Regions from separate parts of the Microbacterium sp. 22242 genome, predicted to be linked through region 1. Evidence: predicted binding sites of a transcription regulator. Region 1 holds the regulator's gene; the other holds the start of a gene.
The links. The regulator HrcA, encoded in region 1, represses chaperone genes, less so after heat shock. The targets are predictions, from matches to a motif close to TTNGCACTCGNNNNNNNCGAGTGCNAA.
Positions count from the first base shown of each region.

Region 2: groL (chaperonin GroEL) is a predicted target of HrcA. The motif match lies at 3,705-3,731, and genes of this name have one in related genera.

Region 1 is NZ_JBQEOZ010000004.1:52,122-57,480, reverse strand. Features, by position in the region: gene ACTJJZ_RS05185 (16S rRNA (uracil(1498)-N(3))-methyltransferase) at 1-635, opposite strand, end outside; gene dnaJ (molecular chaperone DnaJ) at 641-1,747, opposite strand; gene hrcA (heat-inducible transcriptional repressor HrcA) at 1,798-2,835, opposite strand; gene hemW (radical SAM family heme chaperone HemW) at 2,983-4,200, opposite strand; gene ACTJJZ_RS05165 (DUF1990 family protein) at 4,232-4,882, opposite strand; gene ACTJJZ_RS05160 (response regulator) at 4,931-5,359, opposite strand, start outside.
Region 2 is NZ_JBQEOZ010000007.1:155,587-160,945, forward strand. Features, by position in the region: gene ACTJJZ_RS10095 (SOS response-associated peptidase family protein) at 1-585, opposite strand, end outside; gene ACTJJZ_RS10100 (DMT family transporter) at 654-1,664, shown strand; gene ACTJJZ_RS10105 (nitroreductase family protein) at 1,645-2,178, opposite strand; gene msrB (peptide-methionine (R)-S-oxide reductase MsrB) at 2,175-2,615, opposite strand; gene ACTJJZ_RS10115 (DUF3263 domain-containing protein) at 2,721-2,975, shown strand; gene ACTJJZ_RS10120 (LytR C-terminal domain-containing protein) at 3,047-3,649, shown strand; gene groL (chaperonin GroEL) at 3,768-5,359, shown strand, end outside.

The sequences.
Region 1 (5,359 bases):
GCGCCGGCCGCGGTGAGGCGCTCCAGCTCCTCCGGCGAGATCCCGCCCTCCGGGCCGACCACGAGCACGATGTCGCGCTCGTCCGGGACGACGGCGGACAACCGCCCCTGGGCCGTCGGGTCCAGGATCAGGACCCGCTGCGACGCCGCGCGGCGCACGAGGTCAGCGGTGCTCTCCACCGCGGAGACCTCGGGGACCCAGGAGCGGTGCGCCTGCTTGGCGGCCTCGCGGACGATCGTGGCCCAGCGCTCCCTGCCCTTGACGGCCTTGGCGCCCTCCCAGCGGGAGACGCTGCGGGCGGCCTGCCAGGGCACGATCTCGTCGACACCGAGCTCGCACGCGGCCTGCACCGCGAGCTCGTCGCGGTCGCCCTTGGCGAGGGCCTGCACGAGCAGGATCCGCGGATCCGGCCGGGGATCCTCCCGGCGCCGCAGGATCCGCACCTCCACCCTGGCCGGCTCGGCCGCCGCGACCTCGCCCTCCAGCCACACGCCCGCGCCGTCTCCGAGCGTGACGGGCTCGCCGGCCCGCACGCGCCGGACGACCGCGGCGTGCTTGGCCTCGGCCCCGGTCAGCATCACCGACGAACCGGGCTCGGCGGCGGTCGCGTCGGACGTGACGAAGTGCAGCGCCATCGCGGTCAGCCCCGGAAGCGGTCGCGCAGCTTCGAGAACAGCCCCTGGTGGAACTCGGCCAGCCTCGGCGCCGGCGCCTTGGTGCGCTTGGCGAAGTCCTCGATCAGCTGGCGCTCCCTGTGGTCGAGCTTGGTCGGCGTGAGCACCTGCACGCCGACGCGCAGGTCGCCGCGCTGCGTTCCGCGCAGGGGCGTGATGCCCCGGCCCTTGATGGTCAGCACGTCGCCGGACTGCAGGCCCTGGCGGATCTCCAGCTCGACCGGCCCGTCGAGGGAGTCGATGCTCGTCGTGGTGCCGAGGATCGCGTCGCTCATGGCCACCTCGAGCGTGGCGAGCAGGTCGTCGCCGTCGCGGCTGAAGCGAGGATGCGGTGCGACCGTGACCTCGACGTACAGGTCGCCGTTCGGGCCGCCGGCACGACCGACCTCGCCCGATCCGGGCAGCTGCAGCCGCAGCCCGGTCTCGACGCCCGCGGGGATGTCCAGGCCGACCGTCCGGCGCGAGCGCACGCGCCCCTGGCCGTTGCAGGTCTGGCACGGGAACGGGATCGTCGTGCCGAAGCCCTCGCACGATCCGCATGGCGCGGTCGTGATGACGTTGCCGAGCAGGCTCCGCACCTGCTGCTGCACGTGCCCGGATCCGCCGCAGATGTCGCAGGTGACCGGCGAGGTGCCCGCCTGGCAGCAGGATCCCTGGCAGGTCTCGCAGAGCACCGCCGTGTCCACCTCGATGTCGCGGTGCACCCCGAAGACCACGTCGCCGAGCTCGAGGGTGACCCGGACGAGGGCGTCCTGACCGCGCTCGCGACGGGACCGCGGGCGGGCGGCGCGGGCTCCCCCGCCGCCGAAGAACGTCTCGAAGATGTCGCCGAAGCCGCCGAACCCTCCGAAGCCGCCGTAGCCGTTCGCATCGCCGCCCATGTCGTAGCGGCGGCGCGAATCCGCATCGCTGAGCACGTCGTACGCGTGCGTCACGAGCTTGAACCGCTCCGCGGCCTCCTCGCTCGGGTTCACGTCCGGGTGCAGCTGACGCGCGAGTCGCCGGTACGCCTTCTTGATCTCGTCCTCGCTCGCATCGCGCGAGACGCCGAGAACCTCGTAGTGATCCGTCACCATCGCCTTTCCGGGCCGCCCTGCGGCGACGCGTGTGCTCGTGCGGCCGCTCAGCGGCCGGTCTCGTCCTCTTCGAGCAGACGCGACAGGTAGCGGGCCACGGCCCGCGCCGCCGCGAGATTGCTCGGGTAGTCCATCCGGGTCGGACCCATCACGCCCACGCGCGCGGTCCCCCCGTGGGTCATGTAGTCGCTCGCCACGATCGACGCCTCGCCGAGGCCGAACGCGGCGTTCTCCGTGCCGATGCTCGCGGCGAGCCCGTGCTCGTCGACGCGCATCTCACTCATCAGCCGCAGCAGCGTCACCTGCTCCTCGATCGCCTCGAGGAGCGGATGGATGCTGCCGCGGAAGTCGTGCTCGCGGCGGGCCAGGGTCGCCGCCCCCGCCATCACCAGCCGCTCCTGGCGGAACTCGGCGAGCTCCTCGGTCACCGCCCGCAGCAGGGCCGCCTGCGCGGCGCCGATCCTGGATTCGGTGTGTCCGTCAGCGGCCGCCGCGTCGATGCGCTCGGCGCCGCGGCGCACGGAACGGCCCGTGATGAGCGCGGTGAGCCCCGCGCGCAGCGCCGCGACCTCGCCGTCGTCGAGCTCGACCGGGAGCGGCACGATCCGCTGCGACACGCCGCCGGCGTCCGTGACCAGGACGACCAGGAGCCGGTTCGGCGCGAGCGCCACGAGCTCGACGTGCGTGACGTGGGCGCGGGCGAAGGACGGGTACTGGGCGAGCGCCACCTGGCCGGTGAGCCGGGTGAGCACGCGCACGGTCCGCACCATCAGGTCGTCGAGGTCCGCGGGATCGGCGAGGAAGGCGGTGATCGCGCTGCGCTGGGCCGCGGTCAGCGGCCGGACCTGGGCGAGATGGTCCACGAACACCCGGTAGCCCTTGTCCGTGGGCACGCGTCCCGAGGAGGTGTGCGGGGCGGCGATGAGCTCCTCGTCCTCGAGCTGCGCCATGTCGTTGCGGATCGTGGCGGCCGAGACGCCGAAGGCGTGCCGGTCCACGATCGACTTGCTGCCCACCGGCTCGTTCGTCTCGACGTAGTCCTCGACGATGGCGCGGAGCACCTGGAGTCCGCGTTCTGAGACCATCGCTCCTCCTCACCGTTGGCACTCGTGCGCTCTGAGTGCCAATCCTACCGCGCCGGGATCCGCATCAGGGGTCGTTGCGCGAGACGCGGCGGACGACGTCGCGTCTCGCTTCGCCTGCTCGACGGCCGGAACAGGCTCCCGCGCCCGTCAGTCCGTCAGCGTGCGGACGACGGCGTCCGCGAGCAGGCGTCCGCGCAGCGTCAGCACGAGTGCTCCGCGCAGCGCCGCGGCGGGATCCACGAGCCCGTCCGCGATCAGACCCGCCACGCGGGTCCTGCCGGCGGGTGCGACGTCGCTCAGCGGCAGGCCCTCCGCCGTCCTGGAGCGCAGCAGGATCCGCTCCAGCGCACTGGCCTCGGGGCCGGGCCGCTCGGTGCCGGCGGCCGGCGACTCCCCCGCCGCGAGGCGCTGGGCATACGCGGCGGGATGCTTCACGTTCCACCAGCGCAGGCCGGCCACGTGGCTGTGCGCGCCGGGTCCGAAGCCCCACCAGTCGGTGCCCCGCCAGTAGGCCAGGTTGTGCCGGGAGCGCTGGGCCGGAGTGCGCGCCCAGTTGCTCACCTCGTACCAGTCGTACCCGGCGTCGCGCAGCGCGGCGTCGGCGAGCTCGTACATGTCGGCCTGCAGATCGTCGTCGGGGGCGTGCACCTCGCCGCGGCGGATCTGCCGGGCCAGCTTGGTGCCGTCCTCGATGATCAGCGCGTAGGCGGAGAGATGGTCGGGATCCAGCGCGGTCGCCGCGTGCAGCGACTCCCGCCAGTCCTCGAGCGACTCCCCCGGCGCGCCGTAGATGAGGTCGACGCTCACGGCGAGCCCCGCGCCCCTGGCGGCAGCCACCGCGGTCCGCACGTTCTCCGGGCGGTGCGTGCGGTCGAGCGCCGCGAGCACATGAGGGACGGCCGACTGCATGCCGATCGACAGCCGGGTCACGCCCGCGGCGGCGAGCTCGGCCGCGACCGCCGGCGTCACCGTGTCGGGGTTGGCCTCGACCGTGACCTCGGCGTCGTCCGCGATCCCGAACGCGTCGATCGCGGCGCCGAGCATGCGCGCCAGATCGCCCGGCGGCAGCAGCGTGGGCGTCCCGCCGCCGAAGAAGACCGTCTCCATCGGCCGCAGCGTCCCGGCGTCGGAGAGCACGTCGCGGGCGAGGCCGATCTCTCCGATCAGCGTGTCGGCATACGTGTCCTGCCGCGCGCCCCGCAGCTCCGAGGCCGTGTAGGTGTTGAAGTCGCAGTATCCGCAGCGCACCCGGCAGAACGGCACGTGCAGATAGGCCGAGAACGCCGTCGCGGGGTCGATGCGCAGGTCGGCGGGCAGCCGTCCGTCCGCCGGGGCAGGATCCCCCAGCGGCAGGGGCCCGGCCATCAGGCCGTCACCCCGACCACAGCGAGGGCCATCAGACGGGCGTCGCGTACAGCGGCGAGATCGCGCGCAGGTAACGGGCGAACAGCTCCCGGCGACGGCGCTTCACCAGGAACGGGAAGCTGCGGTACACGAAGCTGTTCGGCCGGTCGAACGCCCGCACCGTGAACCACACCTCGTCGGCGTCGTTCCAGTCGATGTCGAACGACTCCTCGCCGCTCACGACGGATCCGGCCACGGTACCCAGCACCACCCCGATCCGGCGGGCCTGCTCGGTGACCGAGATCACCCGGAGCTCGGCGTCGGCGCGGAACCCGGCGACGCGGCCGTGCACCTTCAACGTCATGCCGGGGCCCGCCCAGGGCGTGCCGTCCTCGTCGTAGCGCTGCTCCACCTCGGCCTTGCTCGGCGCGATCGGCGACCCCTCGGCGTCGAAGCTGACGCCGGCGTATCCCGGACCGGCCGAGGGACGCACGTCGCTCAGCTTCAGCCCGGCCGCGCGCTGGGCGGTCCAGGACAGCAGGGCATCGCCGGCGGTGCGGAACCGCTCCTCGCCGCTGCCGAGCCGCCAGGACTCCTCGGCGGGGATGCTCCGCTCCGGCGGATACTGCATCAGGTCGGGTGCGTGAGTGGCTCCCACGGCGGCATAGTCCACCGTTCCTTCTCGGAATGTCCCGCGACGCATGAAGGCAAGCCTATGCGACCTGCCTGAAGGATGCCCCAACGGGCCCGGTCACCGGCGCGGCAGATCGCCGGGCACGACCAGCCCCAGCTCGTAGGCGGCGATCACCGCCTGGACGCGATCACGCAGGCCGAGTTTGAACAGGATCCTGCTCACATGCGTCTTCACGGTTCCCTCGGAGACGTGCAGCCGCGCGCCGATCTCCGCGTTGCTGAGGCCGTGCGCGAGACTGACGAGGACATCGCGCTCCCGGCCGGTGAGGTGCTCGAGACGCCCGTCGCCGTCGTGCGCCCTCGGCCGCGCGACGTACTGCTCGACGAGGCGGCGCGTCAGCGCGGGGGCGAGCAGCACGTCGCCGTCGACGACGCCCCGGATCGCGTGGAGGATCTGCTCCGGACCGGCGTCCTTCAGCAGGAACGCGCTCGCACCGGCCTGCAGCGCGGCGTAGACGTACTCGTCCAGGTCGAAGGTCGTGAGCAT
Region 2 (5,359 bases), on a different contig from region 1:
CGCAGCGGCCAGCAGCGCCTCGTCCATGAGCTCCCTCGTGGCCGCTCCTGCCAGCCAATCGGCCGCGAAGCCCGGCGGCAGCAGCACCGGCATGCGGTCGTGAACACCCGCCAGGCGCTCCGGCGCGGGCTGCATCACGATCGAGTAGCAGGTGAACCAGGACCCGTCCTCGGTGCGCCCGCGCTGGGTCACCGCGGCCATGCCGAAGAGAGCGCCGTCCAGTCCGAACTCGTGCCAGACCCCGGCCGGCTTCTGCAGTTCGAACCAGCGCGTGGCCGGCACGATCGCCCGCCCGCGCAGTCCGCCCGGCCGATCCTGCAGCCGTTCCGAACGGGTGTTGATCGAGGGGAAGCGCGACGGCCGCCCGTCGATGAGGAATCCCCACCAGCCGAGCTCGAGCGCCGGCGCATCATCCCCGGGCACCACGATCGGGTTCAGGTTGCGCAGGTTCCGGCCGGTCGGGCGCAGCGTCTCGTCGGCGTTGCGCCGCGCCCACGCCCTGATGCCCTCCATCAGCTCGTCGTCGGCCTCCTCGATGAGCTGCTGATCGCTGAAACGAGGATCCAGTCCGTAGCTCGCGCACATGCGTGGAGCGTACCTCCGTGCGCCGACATCGCGACAGGCGTCGCGGGCCGGCGGGTAGGCTCGGAGCGATGACGGGTCAGGGGCGGACAGTGCGCGGGGCGACCGCCCTCGCACTCGGCGGGGCCGTCGCGATCGGCGCGATGACGGCGATCCAGGCCCGGGTGAACGGCCAGCTCGGCGTGCGAATCGGCAACGGCATCCTCGCCGGCTTCGTCTCGTTCGCGGTCGGCCTGGTGCTGCTGTGCGTCCCCGTGCTCCTGACCCGCTCCGGACGTGCCGGGCTCGGGCGGTTGTGGACCGGGATCCGCACCCGCAGAGCGCCCTGGTGGATGCTGGTCGGCGGGGCGTGCGGCGCGCTCACGGTCTCCACCCAGGGCCTGGTGGCTGGTGTGCTGGGCGTGGCGCTGTTCACGGTCGGCGTCGTCGCCGGGCAGACGCTGCACGGCCTGCTGCTGGACCGGTTCGGCTTCGGACCGGCCGGCGTCGTCGCGATCACGCCGGGGCGGTTGCTGGGCGGCCTGTTCGCCCTCATCGCGGTCGGCGTCTCGCTCGGCGGCGACGTGCTCGCCCGGGCGCCGCTGTGGATGCTCCTGCTGCCCTTCCTGACCGGCGCCGGGATCGCCTTCCAGTCGGCCGTGAACGGGCGGCTCGGCCAGCGCATCGCGTCGCCGCTCGCCGCGACGTTCATGAGCTTCGTCGGCGGTGTGGTGGTGCTCGCCCTCGCGGCCGGCGCGAGCATGCTGTTCCGGGGCGGCCCCGCACCGTTCCCGCTGAGCCTCCCCGGGGACGGCTGGCTGTATCTCGGCGGCCTGCTCGGCGCCGCCTACATCCTGCTCGGTGTCGTGATCGTGGCGCGCACCGGCGTGCTGCTGATGGGCCTGGGCGCCGTGCTCGGCCAGCTGGTGGTCTCGGTGCTCATCGACCTGGTCTGGCCGCCCGCGGCGGGTCCTGCCGCCTGGCAGGTCGCCCTCATGGTCGCCGCGGCGGTGGCGTCGGTCCTCGTCGCGCTGCCGTGGCGGAGACGCGGGCGCGGCGCCGGTTCGAGCGGCGCGGAGCGGATCAGCGCGGCAGAGCGGTGAGCAGCCGGTCGGCGTCGACGGAGCGACGGGTGCCGGGGGAGCGGCTCGGCTTGCCGCCGACGTAGAGCCAGCCCAGCAGCGCCTCGTCCGGTCCCAGGCCGTGCAGCTCCGCGACCTCGGCGGATCGGGTGTAGTCGCCTGTCCGCCAGATCACACCCCAGCCGGCCTCGTCCAGCAGCAGGCTGAGGACGTGCGCGACGCCCGCGGCGGTGGCCTCCTGCTCCCAGTGCGGCACCTTCTCGCTGGGCCGGTGGCTCACCACCACGGCGATCAGCAGCGACGCGCGCAGCGGCTTCGTGGAGGGCTCCGGATCGTGCCGCACGGTCGAGATCGCCCGGCCCAGCCGCACCCGGTCCTCGCCGCGCAGTTCGATGAGCCGCCACGGCTGCAGCGACGAGTGATCGGCCACGCGTCCCGCGGCGGCGATGAGGGGCAGCAGCTCCTCGCGGCTCGGCGCCTCCGGGGTGACCTTCGACCAGGACTGACGGGCGCGCACGGCCTCGAGTGCGCTCATACGCCGCTGTCGTCCGACTGCGCCGCGTCCGACTGCGCCGCGTCCGGCTGGAACGAGAGCGCGATCGAGTTCATGCAGTAGCGGTCGCCGGTCGGGGTGCCGAAGCCGTCGGGGAACACGTGGCCGAGATGCGAGCCGCAGTTCGCACAGCGCACCTCGGTGCGGACCATGCCCAGGCTGGTGTCCTCGATCAGCTCGACGGCCTCGGGGCGCACCGACTCGTAGAAGCTCGGCCACCCGCAGCCGGAGTCGAACTTGGTGCCGCTGCGGAACAGCTCGGCCCCGCACGCGCCGCAGGTGTACAGCCCTGCGCGGTGCTCGTCGAGCAGTTCGCCGGTCCAGGGGCGCTCGGTGGCGGCTTCGCGCAGCACGGCGTACTGCTGCGGGGCGAGCTCGGCGCGCCACTCGGCATCGGTCTTGGTCACATGGTGCGACATGGATCCTCCCGGGGGTCGTGTCCATTCTCCCGCGATCCTGGGCCGTCGGCGTCGCGGCCCGCGCGCCGTCCAGGGACCGGACGATCGCGGACGTACCCTGAAGGCGTGACCGACCTCCTCAGCGACCGCGATCGCGTGATCCTCGACTTCGAGGCGCGGCGTCCCGGGCACTCCAGCGCGAAGGAGGAGGCGATCCGCGCCGAACTGCAGCTGACGCCGGCGCGCTACTACCAGTTGCTCGATCGCGTGATCGACACCGAGCCGGCCCTGGCCGCGGATCCGCTGCTGGTGCGCCGCCTGCGCCGGATCAGGGACGAGGCGGCGCTTCGCCGCTCCGGCCGCACCGCCTCCGCGGGCTGACCGGCGCGCCGCCACGGTGCAGGGTCCGTGCCTCTCGGGATCCGCAGGCCCGCTCCGGATAACATCGGGGGATGCCTGAACCCGCGCGCGACCGATTCGACGTGATCCCTCATTCGCAGGGACGCGTCGGCGCCCACCGTGCCGAGAACCCCGGGATGCACGGATGGTTCGTGCTGCTGTGGGCGGCCGTCGCGACCGTCGTGCTCATCGCGGCGGGGATCTTCCTCGCGATGCTCGCGATGGGCCGGATCGGGTTCGACGCGACGCCCGCGCCGACGGCCTCACCGACCGCCACCGCCGCCAAGCCCGCGCTGGACACGTCGTTCGCCGTGTTCGTGCTGAACGGCACCACGGCGACGGGACTCGCCACGGCCACCCGCGACACCGTCGTCAACGCCGGCTTCTCCGCGGGCTCCGTCGCCGCCGCCGACGCCGACAAGCAGGATCTCGCGGTCTCCGTGGTGTACTACCAGACCCCGGCGGACAAGGCCGGAGCCGAGGCCCTCGCGTCGCTGCTCGGGGTCTCCCGGATCGCGCAGAGCGACGTCTATTCCAACGACGTCGTCGCCGATCAGAAGCAGCTCACCGTCGTGCTGGGCGCCGACCTCGCGAAGAATGCGCCGAGCGTCCAGCCGACACCCTCCGACACGGCCACGGACGGCTCGGGCGGCTGACGCCCCGCGCCGTCCCGGCGGCTTGCACTCTCAGGGGGCGAGTGCCAGACTGGGTTTAGCACTCGACTGATCTGAGTGCTAAACCCAATGTCTACGTCCAGGAGGGACGACAGTACTCATGGCAAAGATCATCGCTTTCGATGAGGAGGCCCGCCGCGGCCTCGAGCGCGGCCTGAACATCCTGGCCGACGCGGTCAAGGTGACCCTCGGCCCGCGTGGCCGCAACGTCGTGCTCGAGAAGAAGTGGGGCGCCCCCACCATCACGAACGACGGTGTGTCCATCGCCAAGGAGATCGAGCTCGACGACCCGTACGAGAAGATCGGCGCGGAGCTCGTCAAGGAGGTCGCGAAGAAGACCGACGACGTCGCCGGAGACGGCACCACCACCGCCACGGTGCTCGCCCAGGCGCTCGTCCGCGAGGGCCTGCGCAACGTCGCGGCCGGCGCCGACCCGATCAGCCTCAAGCGCGGCATCGAGAAGGCCGTCGACGCGATCACCGCCGAGCTGCTCTCCTCCGCCAAGGAGATCGAGTCCAAGGAGGAGATCGCCGCCACCGCATCGATCTCGGCCGCCGACCCCGCGATCGGCGAGCTCATCGCCGAGGCCATCGACAAGGTGGGCAAGGAAGGCGTCGTCACGGTCGAGGAGTCGCAGACCTTCGGCACCGAGCTCGAGCTCACCGAGGGCATGCGCTTCGACAAGGGCTACCTGAACCCGTACTTCGTCACGGACCCGGAGCGCCAGGAGGCCGTCTTCGAGGACCCGTACATCCTCATCGCGAACCAGAAGATCTCGAACATCAAGGATCTGCTGCCCATCGTCGACAAGGTGATCCAGGACGGCAAGGAGCTCGTCATCATCGCCGAGGACGTCGAGGGCGAAGCCCTCGCGACGCTGGTGCTGAACAAGATCCGCGGCATCTTCAAGTCCGTCGCCGTGAAGGCTCCGGGCTTCGGCGACCGCCGCAAGGCGCAGCTGCAGGACATCGCGATCCTCACCGGCGGCACCGTGGTCACCGAGGAGGTCGGTCTCAAGCTCGAGAACGCGACCCTCGACCTGCTGGGCCGTGCACGCAAGGTCATCGTCACCAAGGACGAGACCACGATCATCGAGGGCGCCGGCGACGCCGAGCAGCTCGCCGGTCGCGTGACCCAGATCCGTCGCGAGATCGAGAACACCGACAGCGACTACGACCGCGAGAAGCTGCAGGAGCGCCTCGCCAAGCTCGCCGGCGGCGTGGCCGTCATCAAGGCGGGCGCGGCCACCGAGGTCGAGCTCAAGGAGCGCAAGCACCGCATCGAGGACGCCGTCCGCAACGCGAAGGCGGCCGTCGAGGAGGGCATCGTCGCCGGTGGTGGCGTCGCCCTGATCCAGTCCGGCACGAAGGCCCTCGCGGCCCTCGAGCTCACGGGTGACGAGGCGACCGGCGCGAACATCGTGCGCGTCGCGATCGAGGCGCCGCTCAAGCAGATCGCACTGAACGCCGGCCTCGAGCCGGGTGTCGTCGCGAACAAGGTCTCCGAGCTGCCCGTCGGACACGGCCTCAACGCCGCGACCGGCGAGTACGGCGACATGTTCGCGCAGGGCATCATCGACCCGGCCAAGGTGACCCGCTCGGCGCTGCAGAACGCCGCGTCGATCGCCGGCCTGTTCCTCACCACCGAGGCGGTCGTCGCCGACAAGCCGGAGAAGGCCTCGGCCCCGGCCGG